Regions from separate parts of the Cronobacter turicensis genome, predicted to be linked through region 4. Evidence: predicted binding sites of a transcription regulator. Region 4 holds the regulator's gene; each other region holds the start of a gene.
The links. Region 4 encodes CRP, which controls carbon source genes, mostly activating them, when cyclic AMP is high. Its sites were predicted from a motif close to ATGTGANNNNNNTCACAT; they were not measured.
Positions count from the first base shown of each region.

Region 1: epd (erythrose-4-phosphate dehydrogenase) is a predicted target of CRP. The motif match lies at 4,021-4,038, and genes of this name have one in related genera.
Region 2: hpt (hypoxanthine phosphoribosyltransferase) is a predicted target of CRP. The motif match lies at 1,699-1,716, and genes of this name have one in related genera.
Region 3: rhaS (HTH-type transcriptional activator RhaS) is a predicted target of CRP. The motif match lies at 2,721-2,738, and genes of this name have one in related genera.

Region 1 covers NZ_CP165997.1:748,504-754,583, reverse strand. Annotated here, with positions in the region: gene AB8W27_RS03615 (small-conductance mechanosensitive channel MscS) at 1-205, opposite strand, end outside; gene fbaA (class II fructose-bisphosphate aldolase) at 397-1,473, opposite strand; gene pgk (phosphoglycerate kinase) at 1,571-2,734, opposite strand; gene epd (erythrose-4-phosphate dehydrogenase) at 2,809-3,828, opposite strand; gene AB8W27_RS03595 (ADP-ribosylglycohydrolase family protein) at 4,182-5,318, shown strand; gene tkt (transketolase) at 5,377-6,080, opposite strand, start outside.
Region 2 covers NZ_CP165997.1:3,541,478-3,547,557, forward strand. Annotated here, with positions in the region: gene AB8W27_RS16975 (ABC transporter ATP-binding protein) at 1-210, opposite strand, end outside; gene can (carbonate dehydratase) at 319-981, shown strand; gene hpt (hypoxanthine phosphoribosyltransferase) at 1,036-1,572, opposite strand; gene AB8W27_RS16990 (glucose/quinate/shikimate family membrane-bound PQQ-dependent dehydrogenase) at 1,765-4,161, shown strand; gene cueO (multicopper oxidase CueO) at 4,361-5,923, opposite strand.
Region 3 covers NZ_CP165997.1:4,203,420-4,209,499, reverse strand. Annotated here, with positions in the region: gene AB8W27_RS20040 (L-rhamnose isomerase) at 1-1,096, opposite strand, end outside; gene rhaB (rhamnulokinase) at 1,093-2,565, opposite strand; gene rhaS (HTH-type transcriptional activator RhaS) at 2,866-3,702, shown strand; gene rhaR (HTH-type transcriptional activator RhaR) at 3,774-4,625, shown strand; gene rhaT (L-rhamnose/proton symporter RhaT) at 4,622-5,659, opposite strand; gene sodA (superoxide dismutase [Mn]) at 6,032-6,080, shown strand, end outside.
Region 4 covers NZ_CP165997.1:346,741-352,820, forward strand. Annotated here, with positions in the region: gene AB8W27_RS01600 (YccS/YhfK family putative transporter) at 1-1,953, opposite strand, end outside; gene crp (cAMP-activated global transcriptional regulator CRP) at 2,016-2,648, opposite strand; gene AB8W27_RS01610 (OsmC family protein) at 2,958-3,362, shown strand; gene AB8W27_RS01615 (phosphoribulokinase) at 3,410-4,279, opposite strand; gene AB8W27_RS01620 (YheU family protein) at 4,327-4,545, opposite strand; gene AB8W27_RS01625 (hydrolase) at 4,546-5,562, opposite strand; gene AB8W27_RS01630 (NUDIX domain-containing protein) at 5,635-6,080, opposite strand, start outside.

The DNA.
Region 1 (6,080 bases), 400 kb from region 4:
GGAAATCGGCCACGGTGGCGTCGATATGACGGGCGACCATGACGCGGTTTAGCGCATTGGAAATGGCGCGCGCCACAATCATCCCGACGATAATAATGGCGATGGCCGCCACAATATTGACGGCATAGCTGATAAGCAGCGCCTGGTTACGCACCAGCCAGCCGCCGGCGTTATTGATGCTGTCTATTACGTGTAAATCATCCATTCGACATCCTTTCCCCTGGTCGGGTGATTAATAAACTGCCCGGTTTACGGCAGCGCCAGTTGTTAAAGGGTAAACAAAACCCCGGCGCTCTGCCAGTCGGCCACCCGCGAATCAGATTCCGGTATGTTGCTATTCCCAAAAAGAAAAGCCCACCAAAAGGTGGGCTTTTTCCGGCGATGCTGTAAAAAAGCTTACAGTACGTCTACCGCGTTCAGCTCTTTGAACGCCTGCTCCAGACGAGTCACCATGCTCGCCTGCGCAGCGCGCAGCCACACGCGCGGATCGTAGTATTTCTTGTTCGGCTGATCTTCGCCTTTCGGGTTGCCCAGCTGACCCTGCAGGTAAGCTTCGTTTTCTTTGTAGTACTTCAGGATACCTTCCCAGGTTGCCCACTGGGTGTCGGTATCGATGTTCATTTTGATAACGCCGTAGCTGACGGAATCTTTGATTTCCTGAGCAGAAGAACCGGAACCGCCGTGGAACACGAAGTTCAGGCTGTTGTGCGGCAGGTTATGTTTCTTACAAACATATTCCTGAGAGTCGCGCAGGATGGTCGGGGTCAGTTTCACGTTACCCGGCTTGTAAACGCCGTGTACGTTACCGAAGGACGCCGCGATGGTGAAACGGTGGCTGATCGCGTTCAGTTTGGTGTACGCGTAGTCAACGTCTTCCGGCTGGGTGTAGAGTGCGGAAGCGTCCATATGGCTGTTGTCCACGCCATCTTCTTCACCGCCGGTGCAGCCCAGTTCGATTTCCAGAGTCATGCCCATTTTGGACATGCGCTCCAGGTATTTGGAGCAGATTTCAATGTTCTCTTCCAGAGACTCTTCAGACAGGTCGATCATGTGAGAAGAGAACAGCGGTTTGCCGGTAGCGGCAAAGTGTTTTTCACCCGCGTCCAGCAGACCGTCGATCCACGGCAGCAGTTTCTTCGCGCAGTGGTCAGTGTGCAGGATAACCGGCACGCCGTAGTGTTCAGCCATCTGGTGAACGTGATGCGCGCCGGAGATAGCGCCCAGAATGGCTGCCTGCTGGCCTTCGCCTTTGAAGCCTTTGCCTGCGATAAACGCGGCGCCGCCGTTAGAGAACTGAACGATAACCGGCGCTTTTACTTTCGCAGCGGTTTCCAGAACGGCGTTAATGGAATCGGTACCCACGCAGTTAACTGCCGGCAGCGCAAAGTTGTTCTCTTTAGCTACCTGGAATACTTTCTGTACGTCGTCGCCAGTGATGACGCCCGGTTTTACGAAATCAAAAATTTTAGACATATTAACGTTGTCCTGTATGTGTATCTTCGACCGTTGGAAAGGGTAAGCGAGCTGTCAGGCGCGCTGAAAAACAGGCGGGATGCCCCGCCTGCTTACATTATTTCTTCGCGCGCTCTTCGAGCATCGCAACTGCCGGCAGAACTTTGCCTTCCACGAATTCGAGGAATGCGCCGCCGCCAGTGGAGATGTAGGAGATCTTGTCGGCGATGCCGAACATATCGATAGCGGCCAGGGTGTCGCCGCCGCCAGCGATGGAGAACGCGTCGCTTTCTGCGATTGCGCGAGCCACGATTTCGGTGCCTTTACGGAAGTTCGGGAATTCGAACACGCCCACCGGGCCGTTCCACAGAATCGTTTTGGCGTTTTTCAGGATTTCAGCCAGTTTCTCAGCGGAAACGTCGCCCATATCCAGAATCTGCTCTTCATCTTTGATCTCAGTAACAGACTTCAGGGTAGCCGGCGCGGTTTCAGAGAACTCGGTCGCTACGCGAACGTCAGTCGGGACCGGGATATCGCAAGTCGTCAGCAGACGTTTCGCTTCATCAACCAGATCGGCTTCGTACAGGGATTTACCGACGTTGTGGCCCTGGGCTGCAACGAAGGTGTTGGCGATACCGCCGCCGACGATCAGCTGATCAGCGATTTTAGACAGGGAATCCAGTACGGTCAGCTTGGTAGAGACTTTAGAACCCCCTACGATAGCAACCATCGGGCGAGCCGGCTCTTTCAGCGCTTTACCCAGCGCGTCCAGTTCTTCTGCCAGCAGCGGGCCTGCGCACGCCACGTCAGCGAATTTCGCGACGCCATGAGTGGAAGCCTGCGCGCGGTGCGCGGTACCAAATGCGTCCATGACAAACACGTCACACAGAGAAGCGTATTTTTTCGCCAGCGTCTCGTCGTCTTTCTTTTCGCCTTTGTTAAAGCGAACGTTTTCCAGCACCACCAGCTCGCCTTCAGCCACTTCGACGCCGTCGAGGTAGTCTTTCGCCAGGCGAACCGGCGAGTTCAGTTTGTCTTTCAGGTAGTTAACTACCGGCAGCAGAGAGAATTCTTCGTTGTATTCGCCTTCGGTCGGGCGGCCCAGGTGGGACGTCACCATCACTTTAGCGCCCTGTTTCAGAGCCAGTTCGATGGTCGGCAGGGAGGCGCGGATACGCGCGTCAGAGGTGACTTTCCCCTCTTTTACCGGAACGTTGAGATCGGCGCGGATCAGAACGCGTTTACCTGCCAGATCCAGATCGGTCATCTTAATTACAGACATGGTGAATCCTCTCGTTGATTCTTAAAGTTTTGCAGACCCCATACATCGTGGCCTAAGCCGTAATGCATGAAATCTTACCTGAAACCAATAGCTGCCATCGCTAACGTGGTGTCGAGCATCCGGTTAGCGAAGCCCCATTCGTTATCGCACCAGACCAGTGTTTTAATCAGGTGCGCACCACTCACCCGTGTCTGGGTGCCGTCCACAATGGCGCTGTGCGGATCGTGGTTAAAATCTGTTGAGACCAACGGTAATTCCGTATAGTCAACTATACCATGAAATGCACCCTGTGCCGCTTTTTGCAGCAACAGGTTGACTTCATGGGCTTTTACCGGTTTCTGTACCGTCACGCTTAAATCAATGGCCGTCACGTTAATGGTAGGCACGCGTACTGCAATTGCCTCAAAGCGGTCATGAAATTTAGGAAAAATACGCGTTATACCCGCGGCAAGCTTGGTATCGACCGGAATGATGGACTGACTGGCCGCGCGCGTGCGCCGCAGGTCTGGATGATAGGCGTCGATAACCTGTTGATCGTGCATGGCGGAATGGATAGTCGTCACGGTGCCGGATTCAATTCCGAACGCGTCGTCCATCAGCTTGATAATGGGGATAATGCAGTTGGTGGTGCAGGAGGCGTTAGACACAATGCGATGTTCAGCGCGCAGTGCCGCTTCATTGACGCCGTACACAACGGTAGCGTCGAGATCGTTGCCGCCTGGATGTGAGAACAGCACTTTGCGCGCGCCCGCTTCCAGATGGGCGACGCCATCGGCGCGGCTGCCGTAAACGCCGGTGCAGTCGAGCACAATGTCTACATCCAGCGCTTTCCAGGGCAGCGCGATAATATCGCGCTCATGCAGCAGACGAATGACATCATTGCCAATCCAGAGCTGCTCACCTTCCTGACGGACATCCCATGCGAAGCGGCCATGGCTGGTGTCATATTTCAGCAAATGCGCCATGCCCGCAGCGTCGGCCAGCTCATTGATGGCGACCACACTGATTTCCGCGCGACGGCCGGACTCATACAACGCACGAACTACGTTGCGCCCGATGCGACCGAAGCCATTAATCGCTACGCGTAAGGTCATATATCTCCTGCCAGAATCCCGGATGTGAAGAAGCTGACAGAGTAATGCAGCCATCTTCGAAGGGGAATCCTCGCCCGTCACAAACTACAACCGTTTGATGGATTGTCGAACAATCAGTCGACTGAAACGCTTCAGCAAGAATAAGCGAATCATGGAATAAAAGGAATGATTCCGCGGCGAAATGACACTAACTTCTGACCTGCGTCACATTTTTTCTGGAATAAATTCCACTATTGCATGAGCCGTGATGAATAACGGCTGCATAAATCCCGTCAGGTAGATCATTATCGACGTTACGCGCCTGCCGCCGCGCTCTACAATGGTGGCGACTCCACAGTAACAAAGGGACAGTGATGGCGTATCCAGAAGAGTACGAAAACGGTGCCGGTCTGGCTCCTTTACGGGCGCGCTTTCGCGGCTGCCTGCTTGGCGGCGCGGTGGGCGATGCGCTCGGCGCCCCGGTGGAATTTTTAGGCCGGGCGGAAATCACCGCACGCTGGGGTGCGCAGGGCATCACGGATTTTGAGCACGCCTGGGGCGGCGCCGGGAAAATCACGGACGATACGCAGATGACGCTCTTTACCGCCGAAGGTTTGCTGCGGGCCTGGACGCGTGCGGCGATGCGCGGCATCGGCCCGTCATTTACCTCCGTGACCGCGCATGCTTATCTGCGCTGGCTGCTGACGCAGGGCGAACGCAACTGCCACGGTCTGCTTGATACCACTGAGCTTTCCGGCTGGCTTATCCGGCATAAGGCCCTGTTCCATGCCCGCGCCCCGGGCAACACCTGCCTCACGGCGCTGCGCGAGATGCGCGCCTGCGGCGAACCGGCCCGTAATAACAGCAAGGGCTGCGGCGGCGTCATGCGCGTGGCCCCGGTGGGGCTTTTTTACGTGCGATACCCGGGCGGTGATGTATTGAAAGCGGCGTTCGACACGGGCTGTCAGCTCGCCGCGCTGACGCACGGTCACCCGACGGGCGTTCTCACCGGCGGCGTGCTGGCGGCGCTGGTCTTACAGCTCGCTCAGGGGGGCTCCCTTCCTGCCGCGCTGGCGCGTTCTCTGGATTTACTGAAAAGCGCGCCCGATCACGATGAAACAGAACGCGCGCTTGAACATGCGTGCTTACTCGCCGCTTCGCCGCTTGCCCCACAGGAGGCGATCCAAAAACTGGGTGAAGGCTGGGTCGCCGAAGAGGCGCTCGCCATCGCCCTTTATTGCGCGCTGCGCGCCCGCTCGTTTGCAGAAGGCGTGCTGATGGCGGTCAATCACGACGGCGATTCCGACTCTACGGGCGCGATAGCCGGTCATGTTCTCGGGGCGATACACGGGGTAGCGGCCATACCGCAAACGTGGCGGGCGCGGCTTGAGCTTAACGCCGTGATTAAGGAAATGGCGGACGACTTGCTGGACTACCGCGACTGGCCAATATCAGACTACGACAACTCACCGTTTGCCATCGCGATGCGTGAGAAATATCCGGGCGACTGAGCCAAAAAAAACGGGAGGCGCATGGCCTCCCGTTCATTTTATTACGCGTGATGTGCGGTTACAGCAGCGCTTTCGCCTTGCTCACCACGTTATCCACGGTAAAGCCGAACTCTTCAAACAGCTGCTCTGCCGGGGCGGATTCGCCGAACGTGGTCATGCCCACGATAGCGCCGTTCAGGCCAACATATTTGAACCAGTAGTCGGCGATGCCAGCTTCGATAGCCACGCGCGCGCTGACGGCTTTCGGCAGCACGGCTTCGCGGTAAGCGGCATCCTGTTTGTCAAAGACGTCGGTAGACGGCATGGAGACGACACGCGCTTTCACGCCTTCCGCAGCCAGTTTATCGGCAGCGGCGACAGCCAGTTCAACTTCAGAGCCGGTGGCGATGAAGATGATCTGCGGCTGACCGTCGCAGTCTTTCAGGACGTAGGCGCCGCGGGCGATATCCGCCAGCTGCTGCTCGCTACGTTCCTGCTGCGCCAGATTCTGACGAGAGAAAATCAGCGCCGTCGGGCCATCATGGCGCTCGACCGCGTATTTCCACGCGACTGCTGATTCCACCTGGTCGCACGGACGCCATGTGCTCATGTTCGGGGTCACACGCAGCGCCGCCAGCTGTTCAACCGGCTGGTGGGTCGGGCCGTCTTCGCCAAGACCGATAGAATCGTGGGTATAAACCATCACCTGACGCTGTTTCATCAGCGCGGCCATACGCACCGCGTTGCGGGCATATTCCACAAACATCAGGAAGGTCGAGGTAT
Region 2 (6,080 bases), 1.2 Mb from region 4:
TTCCAGATCGTACCCAAACACGCGCACCCGACCGGACGATTTATTTACCAGCGAACTGATGATGCCGATAGTGGTGGATTTCCCCGCGCCGTTCGGCCCCAGCAGGGCGTAGAAATCTCCCGCTTCGACTTGTAAATCAATGCCGCGTAGCGCCTGCACGCCGCCGGGATATGTCTTTTTAAGCTGCTCCAGTTCCAGTGCAATGGTCATGAAAGTACAGTCACCTTATTTACTTGCAGAAGTTGTGTGGTTTAAAAAAAAGTTTAGTTGCCCTATATTACCCCAACGCAATTGTCTGGTTACAGGTTGTTAACCTCTATGAAAGATATCAGCACACTCATTAGTAATAACGAAGTCTGGTCAAAAATGCTGGTGGAAGAAGACCCTGGCTTTTTTGAACGTCTGGCGCAGGCGCAGAAACCGCGCTTCCTGTGGATCGGTTGTTCCGACAGCCGCGTACCGGCTGAACGCCTCACTGGCCTTGAGCCGGGCGAGATTTTCGTTCACCGCAACGTGGCGAACCTGGTTATCCATACCGACCTTAACTGCCTCTCCGTCGTCCAGTACGCGGTTGACGTGCTGGAAGTTGAGCACATCATCATCTGCGGTCACTACGGCTGCGGCGGCGTGCAGGCGGCGGTGGAAAACCCGGAACTGGGCCTGATTAACAACTGGTTGCTGCACATTCGCGACATCTGGTTTAAACATAGCGCGCTGCTGGGCGAACTGCCGCAGGAAAAACGCCTCGACACGCTGTGCGAGCTGAACGTGATGGAGCAGGTCTATAACCTCGGCCACTCCACCATCATGCAGTCCGCCTGGAAACGCGGCCAGAAAGTGACGCTTCACGGCTGGGCCTACGGCATCCACGACGGTCTTCTGCGCGATCTGGACGTGACCGCTACTGACCGCGAAACGCTGGAACAGGGCTATCGCAAAGGCGTATCCAATATCCAGAAAACCCACGCCAGCCATAAATAAGGGCGAGCGTGAAATAAAAAAAGGGGCCGCTGGCCCCTTTTTTGTGCGCCGGATTTACTCTTCCAGCATCACGACGTTGCCGATATACGGCAGATGGCGATAGCGCTGGGCATAATCGATGCCGTAGCCCACCACGAATTTATCCGGGATGGAGAAGCCGACATATTCCACGGCGACATCCACTTCACGGCGCGACGGTTTATCAAGCAGCGTACAGATGGCCAAGGATTTCGGCTCGCGCAGGCTCAGGATTTCGCGCACTTTGGAGAGCGTGTTGCCGGAGTCGATAATATCTTCGACGATCAACACATCTTTGCCACGGATATCTTCATCCAGATCCTTAAGGATTTTGACATCGCGCGTGGAGGACATGCCGCTGCCGTAGCTGGAGGCGGTCATAAAATCGACTTCATGCGCCACGTGAACCTGACGGCACAGGTCCGCCATGAACATAAATGAGCCGCGCAGCAGCCCTACCAGCACCATTTCGCTGCCGCTGTCCTGATAACGCTCAGTAATCTGACGCCCCAGTTCTTCGACGCGCGCCTTAATTTCCGCCTCGGAAATCATCACTTCAACAGTATGTTTCATATCGCTAACCGTTTGATTTAAAAATAAATCACCGATACCCGCTGCGGCTGCTGCCGGTAACGATAGATAAGCGGGGCAGTATACCAGCAAAACGCCCTTCCGACAGAAAAGTGCGAAAAGCTCTTTTTGTGATTAAGATCACATATGTTAACAACTATAATAACTTGCTACTTAAAAATTAAGAGTGTGGTTATGGAAGAAACAAAAAAGACACAATCACGGCTTCTCGTGATTCTCACAGCCCTGTTCGCAGCATTATCAGGACTGTATTTATTGGTTGGTGGTATATGGCTGGTTTCAATCGGTGGTTCCTGGTACTACCCCATCGCCGGGGTAGGCATGCTGGCGACCGCCTGGCTGCTGTGGAAACGTAACGCTGCGGCGTTGTGGCTCTACGCAATCATCCTGTTAGGTACGATGGCGTGGGGCATCTGGGAAGTCGGCTTCGACTTCTGGGCGCTGACGCCGCGTTGTGACGTGCTGGTGTTCTTCGGCGTATGGCTGATTCTGCCGTTTGTCTGGCGTCGCCTCAGCACGCCGTCTCGCGCAGGCGTACCGGCGCTGCTGGTCTCGTTAATCATTACTGCCGGGCTGCTGTTCTGGGCAGGCTTTAACGATCCGCAGGAAATCAACGGCACGCTCAGCGCGGACAGCACCCCTGCCGCCGTGAACGGCAGCCAGAGCATTCCTGACGGCGACTGGCCGGCTTACGGGCGTAACCAGGAAGGCCAGCGTTACTCCCCGCTCAAGCAGATCAACACCGACAACGTTCATCAGCTGAAAGAAGCCTGGGTGTTCCGCACCGGCGACCTGAAGCTGCCGAATGACCCAGGTGAAATTACTAACGAAGTGACGCCAATTAAAGTCGGCGACACCCTTTTCCTTTGCACCGCGCACCAGCGTCTTTTCGCCGTTGATGCCGCGACCGGTAAAGAAAAATGGCACTTCGATCCGCAACTGAATACGAACCCGACCTTCCAGCACGTCACGTGCCGCGGCGTGTCGTATCACGAAGCGACCACGGCGAATGCCAACCCGGATGTCGTCGCGGATTGTCCGCGTCGTATTATCCTGCCGGTGAACGACGGTCGTCTGTTTGCGGTGAATGCGGATAACGGCAAGCTGTGCGAAAGCTTCGCCAATAAAGGTATTCTGAACCTGCAAACCAACATGCCGGTGACTACACCAGGTATGTACGAGCCGACATCGCCGCCGATCGTCACCGATAAGGTGATTGTCATTGCAGGCGCGGTGACCGATAACTTCTCCACCCGTGAGCCGTCCGGCGTCATCCGTGGTTTTGATATCAATACCGGTAAGCTGCTGTGGGCGTTCGATCCGGGCGCGAAAGACCCGAATGCGATCCCGGCGGATGAACATCATTTCTCGCTGAACTCCCCGAACTCCTGGGCGCCGGCGTCTTATGATGCGAAACTCGACATGGTTTACCTGCCGATGGGCGTGACCACGCCAGATATCTGGGGCGGTAATCGCACACCGGAGCAGGAACGCTACGCGAGCTCCATCGTCGCGCTGAACGCGTCTACCGGTAAGCTGGTGTGGTCTTATCAGACCGTTCACCACGACCTGTGGGATATGGACCTGCCTGCGCAGCCGACCCTTGCTGACATTACCGTGAAAGGCGAAACCGTTCCGGTCATCTACGCGCCTGCGAAAACCGGCAACATTTTCGTGCTGGATCGCCGTAACGGTAAGCTCGTCGTCCCGGCGCCGGAAAAACCGGTTCCGCAGGGCGCCGCGAAAGGCGACTACGTAACGCCGACGCAGCCGTTCTCTGACCTTTCCTTCCGTCCGAAGAAAGATCTGAGCGGCGCGGATATGTGGGGCGCCACGATGTATGACCAGCTGGTCTGCCGCGTGATGTTCCACAGCCTGCGTTACGAGGGCATCTTCACGCCGCCGTCCGAGCAGGGCACGCTGGTGTTCCCGGGTAACCTGGGGATGTTCGAATGGGGCGGCCTGGCCGTTGACCCGCACCGTCAGGTGGCGATTGCCAACCCGATGGCGCTGCCGTTCGTATCGAAGCTTATCCCGCGTGGTCCGGGCAACCCGATGGAGCAGCCGAAAGACGCGAAGGGCACCGGTACGGAATCCGGTATCCAGCCGCAGTACGGCGTGCCGTATGGCGTCACCCTGAACCCGTTCCTCTCTCCGTTTGGTCTGCCGTGTAAGCAGCCGGCATGGGGTTATATCTCCGCGCTGGATCTGAAGACCAACGACGTGGTGTGGAAAAAACGTATCGGTACGCCGCGCGACAGCATGCCGTTCCCGATGCCGTTCGCGGTGCCGTTTAACATGGGTATGCCGATGCTTGGCGGCCCGATCACCACCGGCGGCAACGTGCTGTTCATCGGTGCGACCGCGGATAACTATCTGCGCGCGTACAACGTGACCAACGGCGAGAAGCTGTGGGAAGCCCGCCTGCCGGCTGGCGGCCAGGCGACGCCGATGACCTATGAAGTGAACGGCAAGCAGTATGTCGTGATCTCTGCAGGCGGCCACGGTTCGTTCGGTACCAAAATGGGCGATTACATCGTTGCCTATGCCCTGCCGGATGATGCGAAGTAATACCGTATCGGAAAGCAAAAAGCCCCTCATCGAGGGGCTTTTTTTTATGGGCGCGGTTTGTGGGCCGGGCTTTATTTGGGACCAGTGTATTTATTCGGGAACCGGTGGGTGCGCTTCGCTTACCCACCCTACACAGAGCTCGCCATAATCCTTTTGTAGGGCGGGTAAGCACAGCGCACCCGCCATTAACGCGTATCCATCACGCCACCGTAAACCCTAACATCATCCCGGTGTCTTCGTGCTCTAACAAATGACAATGCGCCATATAGGCATGCTCGGCTGACGCCGCGTAATCAAACCGCACCAGAACTTCGCTGCGCGCGCCTTCCACCCATACCGTATCTTTCCATCCGGCGCGATGCGCGGCGGGCGGCTTGCCGTTCTCAGTCAAAATGCGGAACTGCGTACCGTGGATATGGAACGGATGCAGCATCATGTCGCCCTCGCCGGAAATGGTCCAGCGCTCGTACTTGCCGAGCGCCGCCGCAAACGCGGGCGCGTTCATATCAAAGGCTTTACCGTTGATCTTATTGGCGTTATGGAAATCAAACCCGTGACCATCGTGGCCCATGGCGCCATGCGACATCTTCCCGTGTCCCATCTGGCCCATCATCTGTCCGTGCGAATTCCCTGCCAGCGCCTGCTTACCGTAGCGCTTCGCCAGTTCATCCATGCCCATCATATCCAGCATCGGGTCCATCATTAATTGCAGCCAGCGCGCCTGAAGCCCGTCGAGCGAAGGCAGCGCCGGAACGTCCACCAGCTTATCCGGCAGTGTCCCCGAGGCGGGCACCACGACAGGCTGAATACGCACCACCGGCTGCGGTTTATCAAATGGCGCGACCGTCATGCCCATTTGTGTGACCGGCAATGTCACGATATCGAAAGGCCGCGCGTCGCTGGTATCCACCAGCACTTCAAAACGCTCGCCCATCAGCATCGGCAGTTCAGTCACTTTCACCGGCTCCGCCAGCAGGCCGCCGTCGCTGGCGATAACGTACAGCGGGCGGTTATCGCTCGCGGCGATTTTCAGCGAACGCGCGTTACAACCGTTCAGCAGACGCAGACGCAGCCAGCCTTTCGGCGGCGTATGCTGCGGATAAATCGCGCCGTTGCACAGTAGCGTATCGCCAAACCAGCCCACCGCAGCGGTCATCACATCCAGCTGATAATCGACCTGACCGTTGGCGGTGAATTTCTTATCCTGAATGATCAGCGGCACGTCGTCGACGCCCCAGATTTTGGGCAGCATCAGTTGCAGGCTTTCGGTATCTTCGATAAGCAACAGCCCCGCCAGCCCCATCGCTACCTGATGACCGGTTTTGCCATGCTGATGCGGGTGAAACCAGCAGGTTGCGGCGCGCTGCTCAGGCGTGAAGCTCACGCTGCGCGTCTGACCCGGCGCGATAATGCCCTGCGGCCCGCCGTCCACCGCCCCCGGCACTTCCAGACCGTGCCAGTGCAACGTGGTCGCTTCGGCGAGGTTATTGCGGATATTGACATTTACCGGCTTGCCCTGGCGCAGTTTTATCGCCGGGCCCAGAAGCGAACCGTTGTAGCCCCAGGTCGTGACATTTTTGCCCGCAAATGCGGTTTTACCCGCCTGAACCGTGAGCTGGATGCTGCTGCGGGCGTCCGGCGTGAGTAGCGCGGGGAGGGGCAGCGCGGGTTGCTCTGCGGCAAACGCGGCCCGGCTCCATGTCGGCAGCGCGCTTATCGCCCCCAGCGCGGCGGTATACTTAATAAAATCTCGGCGTTGCATCTTCCCGTCCTTATCGTCAACGTGCACCCGTTGAGCTTAAACCCTCCCCTTGCGGGAAGGTCAAGTCTGGCGGTGAAGGAATAAGATGTGAGACTGCCTGTACGGCAGTGAACGTATTCGCTGCGTGTCATGCCTTGGGCGGCATTTTCTAAGCTGC
Region 3 (6,080 bases), 530 kb from region 4:
CAAGCTCCAGCTGACGCAGTTGCGCGGTCGGTTCCAGCAGCGCGCGCAGCAGCGCTTTTTTCATGTTGCGGGTGCCAATCACCCACGCCGCGATGCGGTTGATGGAGGCATCGAAGAAATCGAGGCCGATATGCACGCGGTCAAACAGATCGTGGCGAATGATCTCCCCGGCGATGGCCTGCGTTTCATCATCCAGCAGTACGACATGATCGCTGTCCCAGCGCACCGGACGGCTCACATGCAGCAGCAGACGCGGCACGTAAAGTATCGCGGCGGAGATTTTGTCGGAGATAACTTCGGTCGGGTGGAAATGCCCGGCGTCGAGGCACAGCGCGGTCTGGCGACTGGCGGCATAGCCCAGGTAAAACTCGTTAGAGCCGACGGTGTAACTCTCAGCGCCAATGCCGAACAACTTGCTTTCTACCGCGTCGATATGGTGCGCCGGGTTGAGTTTCTCGCGGATAACGTCATCCAGCGCGGCGAGCAGGCGGCGTCGCGGCGCCAGACGGTCCACCGGCGTATCTTTCATGCCGTCCGGGATCCAGATGTTCATCACCGACGGCGTGCCGAGCTGTTCGCCGAACGACGCCGACACGCGGCGGCTTGCCTGACAGTGTTCAATCCAGAACTGGCGAATTTCCGGGTTAGGGTGCGAGAGCGTAAAGCCGTCGGCGCTCAGCGGGTGCGAGAAGCAGGACGGGTTAAAATCGAGCCCCAGCTGGCGCTCGCGCGCCCACGTTACCCAGTTTGCGAAGTGCGCCGGTTTGATTTCATTGCGGGCGACCGGCGTGTCGGATTCCAGATAGATGGCGTGCAGGTTGAGGCGTTTGGGGCCGGGGATCAGGCGCAGCGCCTGGTCGAGATCGGCGCGCAACTCTTCGGCGTTGCGCGCCTTGCCCGGATAGTTGCCGGTCGCCTGAATGCCGCCGGTAAGTTGCCCCTGCGGGTTTTCAAACCCGGCCACATCGTCGCCCTGCCAGCAGTGCATGGAAACCGGCAGGCGATCAAGCTGGCGCAGCGCGGCTTCGGCATCGACGCCAACGGCGGCGAAGCGTTGCTTCGCCAGTTCCCATGCCTGGTGAATGTGAGTGGTCATGCGTAAAGCTCCTTCCTGGTTTGACGACCCGGCGATAACCGCGCCGCCTGGCGCGCTATCTCGCTGTCAGTCTGAGGGTGAAAAGGGGTCAGCGTCTGGCTGGCGGTCACGACGCTGCGAAACGCGTCGACATCGGCAATCTCATCCAGCGCCATTAACTGGCAGCCGATGTTGCCGAGCGTGGAGGCTTCCACCGGGCCCGCCAGTACCGGGATGCCGCAGGCATCGGCGCAGAGCTGGTTCAACAGCGGGTTCTGGCTGCCGCCGCCGACGATATGCAGCACCGTAAACGGACGCCCGCGCAGGGCGGTCAGCTCTTCCAGCACGCGGGCGTAAAGCAGCGCCAGGCTGTCAAAGATGCAGCGCGCCAGTTCTGCCGCGCTTTGCGGCGCAGGCTGGCCGCGCTCAAGGCAGGCGGCCTGAATTTCGCGGCTCATGTTTTCGGGGTTGATAAAACGGTCATCGTTGGGGTTCACGACAAAGCGGCAGGGCGCAAGCGCGCGCGCCTCGTCGATAAGCGTGGGCAGGTCGTTAATCTGTTGCTCCTGGCAGACGCGCTGCAACAGCCACAGGCCCATGATGTTCTTCAGCACCCGGTATCGCCCTTCGGCGCCGCCTTCGTTAGTGATATTGGCCGCGAGCGCGCGGTCGTCGGTGTACGGCGTTTTGCTCTCAAAACCCATCAGCGACCAGGTGCCGGAGGAGAGCCAGGCCGCGTCCGGCGTCGCCAGCGGCGCGGCGATCACGGCGCTGGCGGTGTCGTGGGTCGCCACGGATACCACCGGCACCTCCACGCCCTGCGCGCTGCGCCAGCGGCCGATGACGTTGCCCGGATGCGTCGGCGCGCCGAGCCAGTGGCGCGGCACGCCCGCCCAGTCGAGCAGCGTCTCGTCCCAGTTATCGGTGTTGATGTTGATAAGCTGCGTGGTGGTCGCGTTGGTGTAATCCCAGTTCAGCGCGCCGGTCAGCCGGTAGCAGAGGTAATCGGGGATGAGCAGCGCGTGCGCCACGCGCCCGACCAGCTCCGGCTGCTGTTCCACCAGCGCGCGAAACTGATAGAGGGTATTGAACGGCAGGAACTGGATGCCGGTGCGGCGGTAAATCGCCTCGCGGCCCACCTGTTGCTCTGCGCGGGCCATGATGCCGTCGGTGCGGCTGTCGCGGTACGACACCGGCAGGCCGACGCGCTCGCCGCGTGCGTCCAGCAACACATAATCGACGCCCCAGGTGTCGATGCCGATGCTGTCGATAGCGACGCCGCGCGCGCAGGCTTTTTCAAGGCCCGCGCGCACTTCACGCTCCAGCGCGTCCACATCCCAGGTGTCGAAGCCGTCCACGCGGCGCAGGCCGTTGGCGAAACGGTGGATTTCTTCAAGCGTCAGGCGCTGTCCGTGGCTGTCGTAGCGGGCCAGCATTACGCGGCCGCTGGAGGCGCCCAGATCGACCGCGACGCTATGGCGAATAGTCATGGTTAGGGTCCTGTTGGAATCTCTGACGCCAGTCTAGGGAGCGGCACGGCGGCGCACCTTCACTCCACGGACAGCGTGTTCACCGCGCTGGCAAGGAAGCAAAGATGAACGTGAGGAAGTTCACAAAATGGCGTCTGGCCGCCCGGCAGGCAGGGGTGTGAGCCGCGCCGCATTTCCAGAAATTTCACGGTGTTTCTTAAAAAACCGACGGGCTTTGCGCGTTTTGGCGTCGAAAATTTAAGGTCTGAGTGAGAACCGTTATCTACTATCAGACAGGTTTTACAGAATGCGGGGGCGATGATGACGGTACTACAGGGCATTGATTTTTTCCCATCCGGCGCGGCGTCGGTCACTATTGAACCGCGTCTGCCGCAGGCAGCCTTTCCTGAGCATCATCATGATTTCTGGGAGATTGTTATCGTCGAGCACGGCACCGGCACGCATGTGTTTAATGGCCAGCCGTATACGCTCAGCGGCGGCTCCGTCTGTTTTGTGCGCGACCACGATCGCCATCTCTATGAGCACACCGAGAACCTCTGTCTGACCAATGTGCTGTATCGCTCTCCGCAGGCGTTCAGTTTCCTGTCGGGGCTTGAAAAGCTCCTGCCGCAGGAGCAGGACGGCCACTATCCGTCGCACTGGCGCGTCAGCCAGCAGACGCTGCATCAGGCCAGCCCGCTGGTGGAGAGGCTGGAAGCGCTGCGCGAATGCAGCGACGTACACGCCGTCGCCAGCATGGAGATGCTCTTTATGCAGCTGTTGATTTTGCTGCGAAGCGGCAGTCAGATGCAGGGTGGCGGCCATGCCGATGAGCGGCTGAACCAGCTTATCGCCTGGCTTGAGGATCACTACGCGGAAGAGGTCTGCTGGGAGCAGCTCGCCGACAAACACATGCTGTCGTTGCGCACGTTACACCGGCAGCTTAAGCAGCGCACCGGCCTGACGCCGCAGCGTTACCTTAACCGCCTGCGCCTCATGAAAGCGCGCTATCTGCTGCGCCATAGCGAAGAGAGCGTTACGGATATCGCCTACCAGTGCGGCTTTGGCGACAGCAACCATTTCTCCACGCTGTTCCGGCGTGAATTTTCGTGGTCGCCGCGCGACATTCGCCAGGGGCGCGACGAACAGATGCAGTAACGCGAAGGGAATCACCGTTTTCTGCGGCAAAAAAGGGGATACTTTGCAGCTATTTGCCCCGGAGATACGCTGTGGCCTCTCAGTTAATGCTCAGGAAAGCGGATTTCTTCGCGACACCTGCCCAGCCGGTCGTCGTGGCGGATCGCTACCCTCAGAATGTCTTTGCCGAGCATACCCACGAGTTCTGCGAACTGGTGCTGGTGTGGCGCGGCAACGGGCTGCATGTGCTGAATGACCGCCCGTATCGCATCACCTGCGGCGATCTCTTTTATATCCGCGCCGAAGACCGCCACAGTTATCAGTCGGTCAACGATCTGGTGCTGCACAACATCATCTATTGTCCTGAACGACTGCAACTGAACGTTAACTGGCGCGATCTGCTGGAAAACCCGCGCGGTGTGAACGGCGACCCGCGCTGGCGGCTCAGCAGCCAGGGTATGGTGCAGGCGCGTCAGGTCATCGACCAGCTGGAGCATGAGAGCCCGAAGCACGACGCGCTCTCGCACTGTTTAGCCGAAAGCCTCTTTTTACAACTGGCGATTACGCTGCGCCGTCATCGTTATCAGCCATCGGGCGGCACGGGGCCGGGCGAGGGCGAAACGCTGGATCTGCTGATGGCGGCGCTGGGCAACAGCCTTGAAGTGCCGTTTGATTTGCAGCACTTTTGCAGCCATTACCAGATTGCCGAACGCCCGCTGCGCCAGCTGTTCCGCCAGCAGACGGGCATGAGCATCAGCCAGTATCTGCGCCAGCTGCGCATCTGCCAGGCGCAGTACCTGCTGCGTCACTCCTCGTTGCTGATTAGCGATATCGCCGCGCGCTGCGGCTTTGAGGACAGTAACTATTTCTCGGTGGTGTTTACCCGTGAAACGGGCGTGACGCCACGGGTGTGGCGTCAGCAGTGGGGCGCAATGACAGGTTAGTTCGCCGCCATGCCCAGCCCGACGATATTCGCCGCCACGATAATCACCACGCAGCCCAGGCTCAGCACGCTGACCGGGCGACGCCCGGCGGCTTTCCACTCGCGCAGCACCAGCCCGACGATCCCGCCGCACAGCACGTAAAAGCTCATGTGCAGCATCCAGCTGATGTAGTCATACTGCGCCGGGATGCGCGCATGTCCCCAGGCGTAGAAGAAAAACTGCAAATACCACATCAGCCCGCCCAGCGCCGAGAGCAGCACGTTGCTGATAAGCAGCGGTTTCGCCAGCGAGAAATCGGCTTTCAGCGACAGCGTTTTCACCTTCGCGAGGCGAATAAAACAGAAGCCGAGGTTGATGAGCGCGCCGCCGCCCATGATAACGACATAGCTCGGCAGGCCGACATACAGCGGGTCGACGCCCAGCGCCGCGGCGGCTTCATGCATCGGTTTTGCGGCGTCCATCGCAAACGACATGCCCGCCGAGAACACGCCGCACATCACCGCCAGCACCAGCCCTTTCTTGAGGTTAAACTCTTCGGCCCTGATACCCATCTGGCGCTCTTTCAACTGGCCCGCGCGGGTGACGATGGCGACGCCAATCAGGGCGACGAACACGCCAAGCAGCGTCATCCGCCCGCCGGGTGTGCCGATGAGCAGCCCGAATTTACCGTTCAGCATCGGCGTCATTAGCGTGCCGACAATCAGCGTAATGCCAATCGCGATGCCGATGCCCATCGACATGCCGAGATAGCGCATGGTCAGGCCGTAGTTAATGTTGCCGATGCCCCACATCGCGCCGAATAAAAACACCGGCAGCAGCGTGGCGGCGCTGAACGAGCGGTAATAGGCCCAGAAATCGGGCAGCAGCAGAGCGCTGACTACCCACGGTAAAATCAGCCACGACACCACGCCGCCTACTGACCACATGGTTTCCCAGGACCAGTGCCGCACCTTCTTAAACGGCGCATAAAAGCAGGCGGCGCTCGCGGCGCCAATCAAATGCCACAGTATTCCCATGGTTATTGCGTTACTCATGCTGTCGTCCTCGTTTCCGTCATAAGGCCAGACGGGAGCGAAAGCCGCCCCCTAACCGAAACGAGTCTATTGAGGCGCTCAATCTTTCACCTTCGGGGCGCTGCCGCGAAGCGCAGGCGGATGGCAAAAAACAGGGGGTAAGCCGAACGGGGATCACACTTTGTGGTGAATTCAGACGATGCCTAAGACATGGAAATCTGTGTAAAAATCAGCGCCAGGTGTCCATTTTCAGCCATTATTGCGTTAAGTTATAACCATATAAAAACTGCGGCATTGATAAACATTTTCAATATCATTTAATTAACTATAATGAACCCACTGCTTACGCGGCGTTAACACCTCTGCCGCCCGATAATAATGGAGATGATGAATATGAGTTATACACTGCCATCCCTGCCGTACGCCTATGACGCGCTTGAAC
Region 4 (6,080 bases):
CGGCGCCCCTTCCGGCAAGACCTCTTCGCCCTCCAGTACCGCCTCGTTTTGCGTGTCGCCCGGCGCGTCATGCTCCAGCCGCTGCTGGCAGCGCTGTAGCGCAATTTCACAAGCCTGTAAGTAGCGCGCCGCCGTCTCCGGCGTCAGCGTGGTTTGCTCGCGCGCCATCGTCGTTATCGCGTTGATGTGCTCGACGATAAACTGACTGTGCGTGACCCACAGACGCATATCCTCCAGATAACGACTGTTAAAGCCCGGCTCCTGCATGGCCTGATTGAGCGAGTTATAGAGCGCGTTGTGCGCCTGGTTGACCTGCATCCGCTGCCACGCCAGCGGGCCGGGCTGCGGATCGTCGCTCAGGATCAGGCGCAGCGCCTCCTGGTCGGCCTCCAGCGCGTCATGCGCGTTCTGGCGCAGCAGGCCGCTCTGCCACTGGGGCCAGAGCCAGACCATGCCGCCGAACGCGATAAGGCAGCCGGACAGCGTGTCTATCAGGCGCGCCACGATGTACTGCTCGCCGTTGAGCGTCAGGATTTGCAGCGAATAGACCGCCGTGACGGTAAAGCCAATCATCGCCCAGCCGTAGTGCCGCCGGATTATCAGATAACTGATTAAGGTCACCAGCAACATGCCGAGCAGGGTATAGCCCTGCGGCACATTCAGGTGCAGCGTGATGCCCGCGATAATCAGCCCCGCCAGCGTGCCGCCCGCCCGGTGCAGGATGCGCACCCGTGTCGCGCCATAGCCGTTTTGCGTGACGAAGAGCACCGTCATCAGGATCCAGTACGGCTTCGGTAAATTGAACGCGCTCCCTAACAGGCCCGCCGCCGCCAGCATTACGCCCAGACGCGCGGCGGTGCGCAGCGCCGCGGATTTCAACGACAGATAGCTTTTCAACGCCCGCAGCAGCGGCAGGCGGCGCTGGCCGCTGTCCATCAGGTCACGGGCGTAGAGCGGGCGCTGGGTGCGTAGCACGCGGGCGATACGGCTGAAATGGTATTCGCAAAACTGGCCGACCGGGTTGTCCGGATGCTGACGGGCGATTTTCGCCAGCGCCTCAATCTGCTTATCCATTGAGAAGCGGTACGAGTAGCGGTGGTAGAGAATATCGTCAGAGAGCGTGCGCAGGCGCGTGGCGACGGTCTGGGCCGTCCAGCGCAGCACCGCTTCGGCGTGGCTGCGCTCCACCAGCTTTTGCACTTCACGCGGCTGATGCAGGGAGACCGAAATATGCTCCTGAAGATCCAGCGCCACCTGAAACGTGCGCAGCAGGCGTTTGTAGCCGTTCTGTTTGGTCGCCGACAGCATCTGTAGCTGCTGATAGCACTGGCTTATCTGATCCACCACTTTTTGCTGATGCACCAGTAGCGGCGGCAGCGCCTGTTCCGGTTCTGTGTGGCGCGTCAGCAGGCTGTATTTCGCTTCGCAGTAGTCGGCGAGGCTTTTATAAATCAGGCTTAACGATTCACGCAGCGGCTGTTCACGCCACAGCCAGAACCAGAAACCGTTAAACGCGCCATACCAGAGCGTGCCGAGAACGTAGAGCAGCATCGGCTCCCAGACGGGCATATTCCCGGCGAGGCTTAACGTGAAGATGGCCGCGATAAGCGACGCGGGCAGCAGGCGCGCATGCAGGGGGCTTATCTCCGCCGTCACGCCCAGCAGCAGCGCCAGCATCAGCAGAATAAGCGGCAGCGGGATGGCCTGTAACAGCAGAAACTGTACCGCCAGGCTGCTCAGCGCAAACAGCGAGGCGCCGATGATCAAGCGTTTGAAGAAGCGTTTGTGCGGGGTATCGAGACCGGCAATATTGCAGCAGGCGGGGACGAGTGAAAACAGCAACCCTTGTTGGAGATGGCCCAGCATCAACCCGACCGCCACCGGCAGGCTTAAGATCAGCGTTTGCCGTAAAGCGTAATTAATTTCAGGGTGATAGATAAGACGACGCCACATAGGGGAGAAGTATAGATACAAAAACGGCGTGTTACCGAAGCGACACGCCGTTTTTTGATTTTTTAGCGGGTACCGTAAACCACAATAGTTTTACCGTGGGCGGAGATCAGGTTCTGATCTTCGAGCATTTTCAGAATGCGGCCAACGGTTTCGCGGGAGCAGCCGACAATCTGGCCGATTTCCTGACGCGTGATTTTAATCTGCATTCCGTCCGGATGGGTCATCGCGTCCGGCTGTTTCGCCAGGTTCAGCAGCGTCTGAGCGATGCGGCCGGTCACGTCCAGGAAGGCGAGGTTGCCCACTTTCTCTGAGGTGACTTGCAGGCGGCGAGCCATCTGCGAGGAGAGACGCATCAGAATATCCGGGTTAACCTGAATCAGCTGACGGAATTTTTTGTAGGAGATTTCAGCCACTTCACAGGCAGTTTTAGCGCGAACCCAGGCGCTGCGTTCCTGACCTTCCTCGAACAAACCCAGTTCGCCGATGAAGTCTCCCTGATTCAGGTACGAGAGGATCATCTCCTTGCCCTCTTCATCTTTGATCAGCACTGCCACTGAGCCTTTGACGATGTAATACAGCGTCTCCGCTTTTTCACCCTGGTGAATCAGCGTGCTCTTAGATGGATACTTATGAATGTGGCAATGAGACAAGAACCATTCAAGAGTCGGGTCTGTTTGCGGTTTGCCAAGCACCATGCGCGGTTATCCTCTGTTTTAAACTGGCTCCAAAGACAGGGCGCGTAACCCCTGTCTGGCTTTGCAATCATCATCTTCCCGCTTCCAGGGAAGTTGGCTGTCCGTGGACATCGCAGCCGATAAATTGTCTTCTCCTCTGCACCCATGCGTAACATCAATGTATCGCCGCTGCATCCAGACTGTTTTAGCATAGCTTTTATCAGGTGTCTCCTGTTGTCTCGTTTCAGCTTGACGCAGGTCGCCTTCCGTTGCCTCTGATGACGCGCGCGCGTAATCTGTCAGAAAAATGAATAGCCTGGAGCGAATAACATGCATGCACGAGTGAAATGGGTGGAAGGCTTAACCTTCCTTGGCGAGTCCGCTTCGGGGCATCAGATCCTGATGGACGGCAACTCCGGCGACAAAGCGCCGAGCCCGATGGAAATGGTCTTAATGGCGGCAGGTGGCTGCAGCGCCATTGATGTGGTCTCTATTCTGCAAAAAGGCCGTCACGACGTGACCGACTGCGAAGTGAAGCTGACCTCAGAGCGTCGCGAAGAGGCTCCGCGTCTGTTCACGCATATCAATCTGCACTTTGTGGTGACGGGTAAAGATCTGAAAGACGCGGCAGTGTCGCGCGCGGTGGATCTGTCGGCGGAGAAGTACTGTTCAGTGGCGCTGATGCTCGGCAAAGGGGTCAACATCACCCATTCTTACGAAGTGATCGACGCGTGATGTGACGGCGGGCGGCCCGGCAGGCGCAGCGCCACCGGGCCATTCTGTCACGCTATCTGTTTCCCTTCCATCAGCCGCTGCACCAGCGGCAGCATAATAAGCTCCATCGCCAGCCCCATCTTGCCGCCCGGCACCACCAGCGTATTGATGTGCGAGATAAACGAGCCCTGTAGCATCGCCAGCAGCCAGGGGTAATCGATATTGTCCAGATTGCGGAAGTGAATCACCACGAAACTCTCATCGAGCGACGGGATACTTTTCGCGGCGAACGGGTTGGACGTGTCCACCGTCGGCACGCGCTGGAAGTTAATATGGGTGCGCGAGAACTGCGGCGTGATGTAGGAGATGTAATCTTCCATGGAGCGCACCACGGAATCCATCACTGCCTCGCGGGAGTGGCCGCGCTCGCTGGTATCGCGAATCAGCTTTTGTATCCACTCAAGGTTGACGATAGGCACCACGCCCACCAGCAGGTCGACATGTTTCGCCACGTCGTTTTGCGGCGTCACCACGCCGCCGTGCAGCCCTTCGTAAAACAGCACGTCTGTCGGTTCCGGTAACGGCTGCCACGGCGTGAAGGTGCCGGGCACCTGGTTCCACGGCACCGCTTCGTCATAGGTGTGCAGATATTTGCGCGACTGCCCTTTGCCGGTCAGGCCGTACTCCACAAAGGTTTGCTCCAGCAGGCCAAAATCGTTCGCCTCCGGGCCGAAATAGCTGATGTGGCGGCCAAGATCGCGCGCTTTGCGGATAGCCATGTCCATTTCCGGGCGCGTGTAGCGATGGAAGCTGTCGCCTTCCACTTCGGCGGCATGAAGATTCAGCTGGGCGAAAATTTTGCGAAACGCGAGGCTGGTGGTGGTGGTTCCCGCGCCGCTGGAGCCCGTGACGGCGATAACCGGATGTTTGGCAGACATAGCGAGACAACTCCCTGAAGCGGCGGGGCAGGGCTCCGCCTGGAACGTTAACCGCGAAACTGCGAACGCGGCATGATATTGACCGTTTCGTGCAGTTCAGACCACACAAGAACGGCCTCGCCACTTTGCAACTGACGCCGCACGTCGGCGACCTTTTGCTCAAGCGAGCGTTCATGTTCACCATAATCGGTGCCTTCGCGCAAGACGAAGGCTTCAATCAGGCGGTCCAGGGTGTCGGGCGCCAGCTCTTGCCAGGGAATGATCATTTATCGGTCCAGATAAGGGGTTAACCAGTCAGGAATGCGCTGCTCCAGCCACATTCTGGGCTGACGCAGCGTGCCGCCGACAAAGCCCACGTGGCCGCCATGCTCCGTCAGCTGATATTCAATATTAGCAGGCAGCGCGGCGGTATCAGGGATCACGTGATGATCCATGAACGGGTCGTCTTTGGCATGAATAATCAACGTCGGGCGGGTGATATTCGTAAGACGCGGCATGGCGCTGCACTGGCGATAGTAATCGACGGCGTCGCGAAAGCCGTGAATTTTCGACGTTATCAAATCATCGAAATCGCGAATGCGGCGCAGACGTTTAAGCTGGGCGAGTTCAATCGGCAGCGTGCCGGGCCAGGCTTTTAGCTTACGAGAGGCGTTGGCTTTCAACAGGTTCAGCAAATAGAACTGGTAGAAGCGCGAAAACCCTTTTTCCATATGGTTGCAGCAGTGTTCCAGCATAAAGGGCGCGGACACAATTACGCCTGCGGTCAGCGGGAAACGGGCATCAATCTCCGCCATCAGGCAGCCAAGCATATTGCCGCCGAGCGAATAGCCGACCGCCGCCGTCGGCACGGTGCCGTAGCGTTCATCCAGCCAGCGCAGGAAAAAGGTGCCGTCTTCGGTTTCCCCAGAATGGTAGATGCGCCCCATCTTGTTCGGCACGCCGCTACAGCCGCGAAAGTGCATCACCACGCCGAGCCAGCCGCGTGCTTTCGCCGCATGGATGAGGCCGTGAACGTAAGGGCTGTGCAGGCTGCCTTCGAGCCCGTGAAACACCACCAGACGCGGCTTATGGCGCGCCTGGTCAGGGTTTTCGCTAAACGCGAGGTCGACAAAATCGCCGTCCGGCAAATCCAGACGCTGCCAGTACGGCTCAAATTGCACCCGGCGGCGCAGCACGCGCGGCAGCATGGTTTGCAGGTGTGGATTGCTGACTCCCGGCATTGGCTGAAAGTGTGAGGAATCGGTGTTCAGTGCAGGAAGTTCTGCGGGAGTAATGTCGGCCATAGCTGATGTCTTTTATTAGTTCGCTAACTACTATACCGGTTGTTATCCATTTTGTTGATGCTTTGGTGCGGATCATTCAGCCAGTAAATTGCGCGAGAACAGGTGAATATCGGCGTCCGGCTTGCGTCGCCAGAGCCTGGCCTTACGGGCGCCGGTGGCGACGCTCTCGCCGGTCTCTTCAAACATCCCGGAGGCTTCAAAGCGGCGGATCAGGCTTTTACGCTGAATGGGCTGGCCGAGAATAATTTCCGTCGCCTCCTGAAGCTGGCTCAGCGTAAAGCACTCCGGCAGACAGTAAACCGGCAGGAGCGAATACATCGTTTTCTGACGCAGGCGGCGCAGCGCCGCGTCGATAATCGTCAGGTGATCGAACGCCAGTTCAATCGCGCCAAGCTCCGCCACCGGCACCCACTGCGCATCGCTGACGGAGGCGATATGCGGCTGGCAGTCGACCCAGGCGATTAGCGCAAACCAGGCGGTGGTGAGGCTCCAGCCGCGCGGATCGCGATCCGGGCCGG